Regions from separate parts of the Rhodopseudomonas boonkerdii genome, predicted to be linked through region 3. Evidence: predicted binding sites of a transcription regulator. Region 3 holds the regulator's gene; each other region holds the start of a gene.
What was found. The regulator PhoB, encoded in region 3, activates phosphate uptake and scavenging genes when phosphate is short. The targets are predictions, from matches to a motif close to TGTCATNNANCTGTCAT.
Positions count from the first base shown of each region.

Region 1 (4,608 bases), 950 kb from region 3:
TTGCATAGGGGCAGGAGTCCTAGTGGCCGGCTCGTTCGATCGTGCCGCCCCGATTATCAGTCCCCTCAGTCGCCACAATGCGGATGTTCCGCATCCAGACTTCGGCTAGCCCGAAGTCTGGATGCTTGATAAGCAATCGCCATGCGTTTTGATTTCGTTGATCTCCGGCTCTTCTTGGCCGTCGTTGATGCGGGTAGCATTACCCACGGCGCTATCGCCGCCGGACTTTCGTTGCCCGCTGCCAGCGAACGCCTGCGCGCGATGGAGATTGCAAGCGGGGTCAAGCTTCTTGAGCGAGGTCGGCGTGGCGTGTCTCCCACCAATGCGGGCGAGGCACTGGCACATCATGCAGCGCTGGTTCAGCGCCAGATGGCGCAAATGCGCGGTGAACTCGATGAGCATGCCAAAGGGCTCAGGACCGTCATCCGGCTGATGGCGCCCACGGCGGCAATCACCGAGTTCTTGCCGGAACGGCTTGCGCCTTGGATGGCGGCGAATCCTCACACTGACGTAGATCTGCGTGAGCGGCAGAGTTCGGAGATCGTGCGGGCACTCTCGGCTGGCTTGACCGAGATCGGTATCATCTCCGACACGGTCAGCACCGATGGCTTGAGGCTCCGTCCGTTCGCGATCGATCAATTGGTGGTGGTTGCACATCACGACCATCCGCTGGCGAATCGCAAGGACGTTCTGTTCACCGATATCGTGCATGAGAATTTCATCGGCCTGGCAGAAGGCGCCTTGCAGCAAAATCTCGATGGGCGTGCGCTGATCGCCGGTGGTCGCCTTAAGACCCGCGTCCGAACGCGAACGTTCGAAGGCATCTGCCGTATGGCGGCCGACGGCGTCGGCCTCGGCATCGTTCCGGCGACGACGGCGCGCAATTGTCGGCGCTTCATGCAGATTGCATTTGTTCGCCTCGCCGATGATTGGGCTACGCGCAGATTCTCTGTCTGCACGCGGGCCCAGGAAAATATCGCTCCGACCGCGCGTGCGCTCGTGGAGCATCTGACGTCAGGTGAGCAGAGGCTTTCGGGCGGAGAGCCATCGGGCGAGCCAGGGTGAGCGCGACGACCGGGATAGTGGCTGTCGCAAAACTGTCGTGTCGGGCCTCTATTGCTCCTTTCCGTTCAGGGCGGCTTGTACATTATCGCGTTGCGACGATAAGCAGCCGATGCATATTGCGTTTGTGGCGCGTGGAATTCAGCTCCTGCGATTGCGGCGATGCGACTTCGGCGGGGCGGTCAGTTGAGGCGAGTCTGGTGCAGTCCTTTTGGCGGCCTAGCTTTTCTGGCGCTGTTTTTCATGTCGGGCGCCGCTGCCGCCGCGCCTGACACGGTCAAAGAACTGCCGCCCGATTTCGAGATCCAAGCACAGCCGCTTGCAAATGCCTTGACGCGTTACGGCGACCTCACGGGGCGTGAGGTTTTCTATCAGGCGCGCCTCGTCGAGGGACGCATATCGAATCCTGTCGCCGGACGGATGGCGCCGCTCGATGCTCTTGTAAGGCTGCTGGAAGGCACGGGTCTGCGAGCCCGTTTTCTCGATGATGGCTCGTTTATATTGTCCTTGCCTTCGCAGGATGTGCCATCCGCAAACTCGCCGTCCGGCCACGCGGTTGCACAGCGTTACTACGCGCAAATCCAGGTCGCGCTACGCGAGAGCTTTTGCCGGCAGGGCGTTCTGGAGCCGGGCACGTTCCGTGCAGTTGCGCTGATCTGGATCGGTCCGCGGGGCAATGTCGAACATGTGCAACGGCTCAGTTCGGCCGGGACGCCAGCGATCGACCGCAATATCGACGCTGCATTGCTCGGCGTCAGACTGGAACAACGCCCGCCGGCCGCTTTCACTCAGCCGGCCTTGATCATGATGGTGCCACAGACCGTCGGCGCTACAGGCTGCCGCCAGGACAGCGGGTCGATGCGTGCGGGGCAGCCATGAGTGAAGGCGGTCTCACAACGCTGCGACGCGTTTTTCTCGATCGCTATGACGATCTCAGGAAGCGTCTGGCACCGCGGCTCGGATCGGCGGACCTTGCCTCCGAAGTCCTGCAGGAAACCTGGCTGCGGCTGTCACGGCTGGATGTCGGCACCGGAGTGAAAAGCCCCAACAGCTATCTTTTCCGAACCGTCCTGAATGTTGCGTTCGATCTTTATCAGTCCGAAAAGCGGCATCTGTCTGCACTGGAAATCGAGGGCTTGCTCGATCTAGCCGACGATATGCCAGACCCGCTTCGGATAACCCAGGCCCGTGCCGATCTACGGGCAATGAAAGCTGTGTTGACGGAATTGCCGGCGCGGCGCCGTGCCATTCTGCTGGCGGCCCGGGTCGATGGTCTGTCCTTACAGGAGATCGCCACCAAGCTCGGCGTCTCGCTGCGGCTTGTGTCCAAGGAGTTGCGGCTGGCCCACGAATATATTGTGGCTCGCCGGGAAGAACTGGGGCGCTGATCGTGCACGATCGGCGAATGAAAGCAGTCTAGGATATGACGAATTTGTTTTTGTGCGCCGACAAGGCATGCGGCGCATCGACGTCTGGGGGCGGGCCGAGATCATGATCAAGCTGCACAATACGACGCCGGAGCTGGATGAGATCCAGCGCGAAGCCGTCGTTTGGGTCCAGCGGCTTGTATCGGGACAAGCGACCGCCGCGGATGCTGCCGCGCTGAAGGGCTGGCGAGCCACCAGTCCGCAGCACGCCCGCGCCTTCGCCGAGGCAAGTCGGGCCTGGAGCGATGTGGCGTCGGCCGGCCGCGATTTGCAGGACGATGGCAGGAGTGCCACCGAAATGCTGGTGTATCTACGCCGACGGGCCGTCAATCGACGCGTCTTTTTGGGCGGCGGCGTTGCTGCAGCGGCGGCGGTGACTTATGGCGTCATCCATCCCCCGCTAGATTTATGGCCGTCGCTATCCCAGCTCCGTGCGGATTATCGCACGGCGACCGGCGAGCAGCGCGACATCAAGCTCGCGGGAGATGTGGCCGTGCGAATGAATACGCAGACAAGCCTTGCCTTGCGTGTGGTCGACGGTCGACAGGCTCAGGTCGAGCTGGTTTCTGGCGAAGCATCGTTCGATCTGCCTTCGTCGAGTGCGCCTGCATTGTCGGTTTTCGCAGCCGATGGCCGGACGCAGGCAAAGCATGGGCGTTTCGACATCCGCCGTCTGGTGCGCGGCAACGATCGTGCGGTTCATGTCACCTGTTTTGACGGTGACATCGATGTCGAATGTCGCGGGCAAAGTGCCGTGCTCCATGCAGGACAGCAACTCAGATATAGCGATCATGGTCTCGGCGACGCCACGGCGATCGATCCGGAAAGTGCATCCAACTGGTCGCGCGGCATCGTCGTTTTTCACAATACTCCGCTGCGGGACGCGATCGACGAGATCAATCGCTACCGCCCAGGCCACATCGTGCTGATCAATGCTGCCTTGGCGGACAGGCAGATGACCGGCCGGTTCCGCATCGACCAGATGGACAGTATCCTGATCCGTCTAGAGCAGGCGGTTGATGCGCGAATTCGAGCTCTCCCGGGAGGCTTGGTGCTACTGGGTTGACGAGGTGGCATCTCGACGACGGAAGATTCTTTTAAGAAAGCGTGCACGATTTCGCGGACGATCCAGTCTTAATGCTGAGGCCTTTCAGTCCCCCGCGTGACTGACGGCATAGTGCTAAGTCCGAGGAATCGCCCGTGTCCGCAGCGTCTATGATTTCCGCTTTATCTTCTCTGCCTATTCGCCGTGTCTCGCGCGGCGTGATGCTTGCCGGTGCCAGTGTCGGTGCCGTGATGCTGATGACTGGCGGCGCGGCGCAGGCACGTTCGGTCAATGGCGGTGGCGGAGGTGTTCTGGCCGCGCCGAACCTCGCATCGGATGCAGTCACGCTGGCGGCGCAGCAGGCAGCGGCGGTGGCGCGGCAAACGCAGGGATCGCTCGCACGGGCTGCGAAAGCAGTGCAGGACATGCAGGCGGTACAGGCGGCGGCGCGCGCCGCAGCGGCTGCGCGGCAGACCTCGCTGACGGCACCGATGAATGTTCCGAACGGTCTCGGTGCCGGTGGCTTGCTGCCGAACGTGCCAGCGGGCTGGAGCGGCGCCAATGCACCGGTGCAAGCGGTCGATGCAAACGGGCAAACGCAGGTCGGCATCCGCCAGACCTCGCAGCAGGCGATCCTGAACTGGACGTCGTTCAATGTCGGCGCGAAGACCACGCTGACCTTCGATCAGCAGGGCAATAACGGTTGGGTCGCGCTGAATCGCGTCAATGCGGCGACCGGCCCGAGTCAGATTCTCGGCAATATCAAAGCCGACGGCCAGGTCTATGTGATCAATCAGAGCGGCATCATCTTTGGCGGCAACAGCCAAATCAATGTCGGCTCGCTGATCGCCTCGACGGCGAATATCGTGGATCCATCGACGGTCTATTCCGCGTCGGTCAGCAGCAGCTATGTGCCGAGCTTTACCGGCGCGGGAGAGGGCGGCACCGGCAGCATCGCCGGCAAGATCTTCGTCGAAGCCGGTGCGCAGATCGCAACGAATGCGCCGAGCGTGGCGACGACGGCGGGCGGATATGTCCTGCTGCTTGGCAGTGCCGTGACCAATGCCGGCGCGA
Region 1 is NZ_CP036537.1:5,330,340-5,334,947, reverse strand. It holds gene E0H22_RS24525 (MFS transporter) at 1-78, opposite strand, end outside; gene E0H22_RS24520 (LysR family transcriptional regulator) at 142-1,065, shown strand; gene E0H22_RS24515 (STN domain-containing protein) at 1,306-1,941, shown strand; gene E0H22_RS24510 (RNA polymerase sigma factor) at 1,938-2,450, shown strand; gene E0H22_RS24505 (FecR family protein) at 2,518-3,555, shown strand; gene E0H22_RS24500 (filamentous hemagglutinin family protein) at 3,690-4,608, shown strand, end outside.
Region 1: a site for PhoB is predicted at 1,088-1,104, ahead of E0H22_RS24515 (STN domain-containing protein). Genes of this name have one in related genera too.

Region 2 (4,608 bases), 1.5 Mb from region 3:
TGATCCACGCCGGCATCTACTACACCGCAGGCAGCCTGATGGCGAAGCTCTGTGTCGCTGGCAAGCTCAAGCTCTATAACTATTGCCGCAGCCGCGGCATCCCGCACAAGAATTGCGGCAAGCTGATCGTCGCGACGCGGCCGGAAGAGATGGCGAAGCTCGCCTCCATCAAGGCCCATGCCGAGGCCAACGGCGTTGCGGACATGCAGGTGTTGTCGGGCCATGAAGCCCGTGCACTCGAGCCCGCCCTGGCCTGCGAAGGCGCCCTGCTGTCACCTTCCACCGGCATCATCGATAGTCACTCGTACATGCTGTCGCTGCGCGGCGAAGCTGAAGCCGCCGGTGCCGCCTTCGCCTTCCTTGCGCCCTTCGAACGCGGCCGGGTGACGGCAGACGGTTTCGAAGTGGAGGTCGGCGGTGATGCGCCGATGACGCTCGGTTGCGACATGCTGATCAATTCCGCCGGCCTTTCCGCGACCATGATCGCGCGCCTGCTGGAAGGCATGCCGCTCGATCTGATCCCGCCGGCCTATCTCGCCAAAGGCTGCTATTTCAGCTGCAGCACCAAGGCGCCATTCTCACGCCTGATCTATCCGGTGCCCGAGCCCGGCGGCCTCGGCGTGCATCTCACGCTCGACCTCGCCGGCCAGGCGCGCTTCGGCCCCGATGTCGAGTGGGTCGATCACATCGACTACGAAGTCGATCCCGCCCGCGGCGAACGTTTCTATCCCGCCATCCGCCGTTACTGGCCGGCGCTGCCCGACGGCGCCCTCATGCCAAGCTATTCCGGCATGCGTCCGAAGATCGTGCCGCCCGCAGTGGCGACGCAGGATTTCATGATCCAGGGCCCGCAGATGCATGGCGTGCCCGGCCTGATCAACCTGTTCGGCATCGAGTCACCCGGCCTGACCTCGTCGCTGGCGATCGCGGATCATGTGGCGAAAGTCGCGGGAATCGAAGTGCAACCGTGATGCGTATTTGAACCGCACCTGCGTCCGAAGCAATCTGGTCCAACCGTCGTAGCAGATCGCTTCGTCGCAAGAGCGGGAGCGTGTGGGCATCATGGCTGCACGATGCGGACACGCAGACCTGACAACGTCATCCGATGAGGCGTTATGTCAGGGAATGTTTTTGAGAAATCTCAGTGGAGGGTGCTACTCGTCTGTCGAAGGCGTTCAATCTCGTCCTTGACCATCAGTTTCCGGCGCTTGAGTTCCACGATACGAAGATCATCGGTGGAAAGATGCAGCAAGGCGTCGTGCAATTCGCTTTCGAGAACCTTGTGCTTGCGTTCGAGTTCGACAAGGTGCGCCTGAAGTGCCATTCGAAAACTCCTCGGTAGGTTGAGAAACCACACAGTCGGGTTCGGTTGGACGATGAAGTCTACATGACAGTGGACATCTGTCGATGGGTCTTGAAAATTGTACCGCCGCGCTCCGCACATCTTGAAAAACGAATCGTAACCAATGCACTGCAAAAATGCAGGAACCGGGCCGCTTGCGCAGTGCGCCCCCACCGGCGATAGTTACCTCACGGATTCTCGCCAGATGACTGGCGGGCCAAGTCAGCGAACATCATGAACGACGACGAAGATCGCGAACTCCCTGCCGAATTAGCCCGATTGCAGCAAGAACACCGCGACCTCGACGCCGCCATTGATGCCCTGCAGCGCTCCCCCGCACCAGATCTGCTGCAGTTGCAGCGGCTGAAAAAACGCAAGCTGCAACTGCGAGATCGCATTTCGGTGATTTCCGACCAGATTACCCCTGACATCATTGCCTGAGGCAACGAGTCACATATCGGCAGGGATCAAACAGCGACGTGCACGTGTGCACCCTGATGTTCCCGGCTCCCGCGTGCCGCTGATACCACACCCGCAGCTGCCGCAAGGATGCCTCGAGGCCGCCGCTGGATTGCCACAGCATGTCGCGCCGGAACCTTGCAAAAGTACGCTTCATTCAGCCTTGCAGCGACCGCGCATCGCGGTTTTCTTTTGCATCGGATTTGTTACAAGGCTGTCCCGTCTTCATTGACGAGATTATCGTTCGACGCTCCCCGCCCGGCGGGGGGCGGTCCTTGTATTTCCAGCTATCCTTCTGGATTCGCGAAAGAAAATACCGGAATGCCCGCGCCCGTCGCCATTATCATGGGAAGCCAGTCCGACTGGGAAACCATGCGTCACGCCGCCGAAACCCTGACGGCTCTCGGCGTCGCCCATGACACCCGCATCGTCTCGGCACATCGCACGCCGGACCGGCTGGTTTCATTTGCCAAAGGCGCGAAGGCGGCCGGTTTTCAGATCATCATCGCCGGCGCGGGCGGCGCAGCGCATCTGCCTGGCATGACCGCAGCCCAAACGGAGTTGCCGGTCTTCGGCGTGCCCGTGGAATCCAAAGCGCTGTCCGGCGTCGATTCTCTCTATTCAATCGTGCAGATGCCCGGCGGTATTCCCGTCGGGACCCTGGCGATCGGCAAACCCGGCGCGATCAACGCGGCGCTGCTCGCAGCCTCGGTGCTCGCCCTGCACGATCCTGAACTGGCGACCCGCCTCGCCGCCTGGCGCAAGGCGCAGACTGATGCCGTGGCCGAAAAGCCGGAAGGCGCAGCGTAATGGCTCAGACGATAAAGGCCCTGAAGCCCGGCGATACGATCGGCATTCTCGGCGGCGGCCAACTTGGCCGGATGCTCGCGCTCGCGGCTGCGCGGCTTGGCTTGAAGTGCCAGGTGTTTTCGCCAGATCCGGATTCTCCGGCTTTCGATGTCGTGCAGAATGCGACCTGCGCGGAATATGCCGATGTCGAGGCACTCGAACTGTTCGCCAATGATTGCGACGTCATCACCTACGAATTCGAGAATGTCCCCGCGGCGACGGCGCTGATCCTCGATGCACGGCGTCCGGTACTGCCGGCGCACAGCATCCTGCAAACCACGCAGGATCGCCTTGTAGAGAAGGACTTCGTCACCGGCCTCGGCATCGGTACGGCCGGATATGCCGGCGTTTCCAGCGTCGGCGAGCTTCGCGATGCGGTGAAGAAGCTCGGGCTGCCCGCCGTGATCAAGACCCGCCGTTTCGGATATGACGGCAAGGGCCAGGCGATGATCCGCGAAGGCGACGACCTCGATCAGGTCTGGACAGATCTCGGCACCAAGGACGCCATTCTTGAAGCCTTCGTGCCGTTCGAGCGCGAGGTCTCCGTCATCGCGGCACGCGGAGCCGACGGCAGCATCGAATGCTTCGACGTCACCGAGAACGAGCACCGCGATCACATCCTGAAATTCTCCACCGCGCCCGCCCGCATTCCAGATGCGCTCGCTGCCAGGGCCCGCGAGATCGCCGAGAAGATCGGCGCGGCGCTCGGCTATGTCGGCACGTTCGCGGTTGAACTGTTCGTCGTTCCCGGCGCGAATGGCCCTTCGTTGGTGGTCAACGAGATCGCGCCGCGCGTACACAATTCCGGGCACTGGACGCTGGATGGCGCTTCGGTCTCGCAGTTCGAGCAGCACATCCGCGCCATTGCAGGTTGGCCGCTCGGCAAGCCGGTTCGTCACGGCGAGGTCACCATGACCAATCTGATTGGCGACGACATTCTCGATTACGCCAAATGGCTCACCGTCCCCAGCGCTACCGTGCATCTCTACGGCAAGGGTACGCCAAAGCCCGGTCGCAAGATGGGCCACGTGGTTGAGGTGAAGCCGGCGCCATAACGGTGCCGGCTTCGCCGCATCATGTGTCAGGCAGTCGCTTTACCTTCCACCACACCGGTGGGCTCGTCGCTCAGCCACCGATAGATTGCCCCGCCGAGAACGCCGCCAACCAACGGCGCCAACCAGAACAGCCATAACTGCTCCAGTGCCCAGCCGCCGACAAACAATGCCGGGCCGGTGCTGCGCGCCGGGTTCACCGAAGTGTTGGTGACGGGAATGCTGACGAGATGGATCATCACCAGCGCCAGGCCGATCGCCAACGGCGCGAAGCCGGCCGGCGCCTTGCCGTGGGTGGCGCCCATGATGATGAACAGGAACATCATGGTCATCACCACTTCCATGATGAAGCCCGCTACCAGGCTGTATTTGCCGGGCGAGTGGTCGGCATAGCCGTTCGAGGCAAAGCCCTTGGCGACATCGAATCCGGCCGCCCCGCTGGCGATGATGTAGAGCACCGTCGCCGCCGCGATTGCACCGATCACCTGCGCGATGATGTAGGGCAAAATCTGGCCCGCCGGGAACCGCCCGCCCGCGGCAAGCCCCACGGTGACCGCAGGATTGAGATGGCATCCCGAGATGTGACCGATCGCATAGGCCATGGTCACGACGCTGAGACCAAAGGCGAAGGAGACGCCGACGAGGCCGATGCCGACCTGAGGGAAAGCCGCAGCAATCACGGCGCTGCCGCAGCCCGCAAATGTCAGCCAGAATGTGCCGATGAATTCGGCAGCATATTTCTTACCGTTCATGGTATTCCTCCCGCTATGGATGTGGCGCTCGCGAGTCGCCCGCGACAAGTATGCGTCCGGGTTCCGCCCCCTGTCGAGCACGGGAACTGATGGGCGGATCCGCGGAAAAGCTCGAAAAATCCGCGATTTTCGGGCTTCGGAGCGGGGAAATTAC
Region 2 is NZ_CP036537.1:4,764,667-4,769,274, forward strand. It holds gene E0H22_RS21855 (NAD(P)/FAD-dependent oxidoreductase) at 1-971, shown strand, start outside; gene E0H22_RS21860 (YdcH family protein) at 1,142-1,324, opposite strand; gene E0H22_RS21865 (YdcH family protein) at 1,577-1,783, shown strand; gene purE (5-(carboxyamino)imidazole ribonucleotide mutase) at 2,123-2,611, shown strand; gene E0H22_RS21875 (5-(carboxyamino)imidazole ribonucleotide synthase) at 2,611-3,705, shown strand; gene aqpZ (aquaporin Z) at 3,732-4,454, opposite strand.
Region 2: a site for PhoB is predicted at 1,377-1,393, ahead of E0H22_RS21860 (YdcH family protein). Genes of this name have one in related genera too.

Region 3 (4,608 bases):
CGTCCTATCTCTCGCTGTTCAATGCTTCGCTGATCCTTGCCATCATGGTGCTGCCCTTCATTACCTCGATCTCGGTCGATGTATTCAAGACGGTGCCGCCGGTGCTGAAGGAGGCGGCTTACGGCGTCGGCTGCACCACCTGGGAAGTCGTCCGCAATGTCGTCATCCCCTATACCCGCGTCGGCGTGATCGGTGGCGTCATGCTGGCGCTCGGCCGTGCACTCGGTGAGACAATGGCGGTGACCTTCATCATCGGTAACTCGTTCCGTATCACCGGCTCGTTGTTCGGTCCCGGCACGACGATCTCCGCGGCCATCGCCTCGGAATTCGCGGAATCCGATGGCTTGCATCAGTCCGGCTTGATCCTGCTCGGCCTGCTGCTGTTCATCCTCACCTTCCTGGTGCTCTCAGCTGCTCGGCTGATGCTGCTGCGCCTCGAAAAGAAGGCTGGTAAGTAACATGAGCCTCAATCCGATTTACGTTTCGCGGCGTCGCAACGACAAGATCGTTCGCATTCTCTGCCTGGGTGCCGCTGTGTTCGGCGTTACCTGGCTGGCTCTGATTCTGTTCACGCTTTTCTATAATGGTATCGCGGGCCTCAGCGTCCAGATCTTCACCCAGAACACGCCGCCTCCCGGTTCGACCGAGGGCGGCCTGCTCAACGCGATCGTCGGTTCGGTCATCATGACCGTGATCGGCGTCGGCATCGGTGCGCCGCTTGGTCTGTTCGCTGGTACCTACCTCGCGGAATATGGCAAGCACGACAAGCTCACCTCGGTGATCCGTTTCATCAACGACGTGTTGCTGTCGGCGCCCTCGATCATCATCGGCCTGTTCATCTATGGCGCGGTGGTGGTGCCGATGCGGGGTTTCTCGGCCATCGCAGGCGCGCTGGCGCTTGCCGTGATCGTGATCCCGGTCGTGGTCCGCACCACCGAGGACATGCTCGGTCTCGTGCCCAACCCGCTGCGCGAAGCGGCTTCGGCGCTTGGGCTGCCGCGCTCGCTGGTGATCAAGCGGATCGCCTATCGTGCGGCACGTGCCGGCCTTATCACCGGCGTGCTGCTGGCGACTGCCCGCGTCGCTGGTGAAACCGCGCCGCTGCTGTTCACTGCCTTGAGCAACCAGTTCTTCAGCCTGGATCTCTCACGCACGATGGCCAACCTGCCGGTGACCATCAACAACTTCGTCCAGAGCCCCTACGAATACTGGAAGCAGCTCGCCTGGAGCGGTGCGCTGATCATCACCCTGACCGTCCTTGCCCTGAACATTGGCGCGCGCATTCTCGGCGCCGAGAGGAAAGCAAAATGAGTGATCTCTCTCTTTCCGCCGGCAATCCCGGCGTCTCGATGCCGTCGCTCATGCCGCAGACCGATGCGCGTCCCAAGGTCAGCGTGCGCGATCTGAATTTCTACTACGGCGAACACCACGCCCTGAAGAAGATCAACCTGAATCTCGCCACCAACCGCGTCACCGCCTTCATCGGGCCGTCGGGCTGCGGCAAGTCCACGTTGTTGCGCATTTTCAACCGCATGTATGACCTCTATCCGGGGCAGCGCGCGGAAGGCCAGGTCATGCTGGACAGCCAGAACATTCTGGATCCGAAGCTCGATCTCAACCTGCTGCGCGCCCGTATCGGCATGGTGTTCCAGAAGCCGACCCCGTTCCCGATGACGATCTATGAAAACATCGCCTTCGGTATCCGCCTGTATGAGAAGATTTCCAAGGCGGAGATGGATGTACGCGTCGAGAAGGCGCTGCGTGGCGGTGCGCTCTGGAACGAGGTCAAGGACAAGCTGAACGCCTCGGGCCTCAGCCTGTCGGGCGGCCAGCAGCAGCGTCTGTGCATCGCGCGCACCATCGCGGTGCGTCCGGAAGTGATCCTGTTCGACGAACCTTGCTCGGCGCTCGATCCGATCTCGACCGCCAAGGTCGAAGAACTGATCGACGAACTCAAGGATCAGTACACGATCGCCATTGTGACCCATAACATGCAGCAGGCGGCGCGCGTCTCCGACACCACCGCCTTCATGTATCTCGGTGAGCTGGTCGAATTCGATCAGACCAACAAGATCTTCACCTCGCCGAGCGACCGCCGCACTCAGGATTACATCACCGGCCGTTTCGGCTGACGCGATCAACTCGCGAGAGGATTGAGCTATGGCTTTTGAACATACGACTAAGGCCTTCGACGACGATCTTCAAGAACTGACCCGTCTCGTCGCCGAGATGGGAGGCCTCGCCGAGCGTCAAATCGTCGAATCCGTCGACGCCCTGATCCGCCGTGACGTAGCCCTGGGCGCGCGCGTGGTGGCGACCGACGCGGAAATCGACCAGCTGCAACGGATGATCGAAGAGCGTGCCGTTCTCACCATCGCCAAGCGTCAGCCGATGGCGGTGGACCTGCGCGAGATCGTCGGCGCGCTTCGCGTTGCCACGGATCTCGAGCGCATCGGCGATCTCAGCAAGAATATCGGCAAGCGTGTCAATGCGCTGGATAGCGATTTCCACCCGCTGAAGCTGATCCGCGGCCTCGAGCATATGACCGATCTGGTGAATACCCAGGTCAAGGCGGTGCTTGACGCCTATGCCGCGCATGACCTGCCGGCAGCGATGAGCGTATGGAAGGGCGATGAGGAAATCGACGCGATCTGTACGTCGCTATTCCGCGAGCTTCTCACTTACATGATGGAAGATCCGCGCAACATTTCGTTCTGCATCCATCTGATGTTCTGCGCCAAGAACATCGAACGGATTGGCGATCACGCGACCAATATCGCCGAGACCGTATTCTACATGATCGAAGGTCAGCAGATGGTCGACAAGCGTCCGAAGGGCGACATGACCAACTTTGCGACACCGGCGAGCTGAGGCTCGCCGCGACGTCCCTGAACGAAAGATAGGAACGAGCCATATGAACGCGCGCATTCTGGTAGTGGAAGACGAGGAAGCTCTGACCACACTGCTGCGCTACAATCTCGACGCCGAAGGTTACGATGTCGAGACGGTTGCCCGCGGCGACGATGCCGACACCCGCTTGAAAGAGCGCGTACCGGACCTCGTGGTCCTCGACTGGATGCTGCCGGGGTTGTCCGGCATCGAACTCTGCCGTCGCTTGCGGGCGCGGCCGGAAACCAAGGCGCTGCCGATCATCATGCTCACCGCCCGCGGTGAGGAGAGCGAGCGCGTTCGTGGCCTCGCCACCGGCGCGGACGATTACATCGTCAAGCCATTCTCCGTCCCGGAGTTGCTGGCCCGTGTGAAGGGTCTCTTGCGTCGTGCGGCACCGGAACGTCTTGCCACCGTACTTGCCTTCGGCGATATCGAACTCGACCGCGACAAGCGCCGGGTCGTCCGTGCGTCGCGTCCGATCGATCTTGGTCCGACCGAATATCGGCTGCTTGAGTTCTTCCTCGAGCATCCCGGCCGCGTGTTCAGCCGCGAACAGCTGCTCGACAGTGTCTGGGGCCGCGACATCTATATCGATGAGCGCACGGTCGACGTTCACATCGGTCGTCTGCGCAAGCTGCTCAATCCGGCCGGCGAGCCCGATCCGATCCGCACCGTTCGCGGCGCCGGCTATGCGCTCGATGATCGTTTCGACAAGGCGGCGGAGTAACTCTGCTTCCATACGGTTCGCCCTCATCCAGAGGAGCGGCCGTAGGCCGCGTCTCGAAGGATGGATACGGAACGCCCACAACTCATGGTTCGAGACGGCGCTGCGCGCCTCCTCACTATGAGGGCGGAGATGATGGCTCTTCCCGATAGCAAAATACGAAAAATGCCCGGCTCGTCGCCGGGCATTTTTGTTAGCTCATTACTCTTTCGCTTACCGCGGCGGCTTCGGTGCAGTGCGACGGCGATCCGCTGCCGGCTGATAGGCGATGCGCGAATGGTGCGCGCAGTAAGGAGCGCCCGCCACGGCCTTGCCGCCGCAGAAATAGAAATCGGAACTGGCCGGATCGCCGACCGGCCAGTGGCAGGTGGCGTCGCTGAGTTCGACGAGCTGCAGGCGTTGGCTGATCGGGATCACATTGTCGACCGCGATCGGATCCGGCTCCATCTCGACGTCGTAGTTGTGCGCCAGCGCAGTGTTGCCACGGGCCACGGGGCGCGGCATTCGCACCATTTGGGCCGGTCGCGGCTTGCGCGGGCGCGGCGCGGCGGACGAAGGGCTCTTGGCGCGGCCGGACAGGCCGAGCCGATGCACCTTGCCGATCACGGCGTTACGGGTGACGTTACCGAGTTCCGCTGCAATCTGGCTGGCGGAAAGGCCGCCCTCCCAGAGTTTCTTCAGCTGTTCGACGCGATCGTCGGTCCAAGTGATTACCGTCATCGCCAAATCCCTTCGTAGGCGTCGGGCCGGATCGGCTCCGACGCTGCGACTTGAAATCGTCAAAAACCTCGCTGTCAGAATCCCTTAGCGCTCACCGGATGCATGACTGCTTCCGGCCTTACGCCGTACCGATAGTGTATAAGGGTCTACTGCCGCACGAGATGTCGTATCCGACAAGCCAAAAACTACATGATGCCGCGACTCACGCGCAAGAGTCGGCCGAGTCACATCCACATGCTTTGTGTCAACCAAGCAGAAAAAGCGGCTTTTTG
Region 3 is NZ_CP036537.1:644,720-649,327, forward strand. It holds gene pstC (phosphate ABC transporter permease subunit PstC) at 1-458, shown strand, start outside; gene pstA (phosphate ABC transporter permease PstA) at 460-1,311, shown strand; gene pstB (phosphate ABC transporter ATP-binding protein PstB) at 1,308-2,132, shown strand; gene phoU (phosphate signaling complex protein PhoU) at 2,161-2,871, shown strand; gene phoB (phosphate regulon transcriptional regulator PhoB) at 2,915-3,619, shown strand; gene E0H22_RS03025 (GcrA family cell cycle regulator) at 3,830-4,336, opposite strand.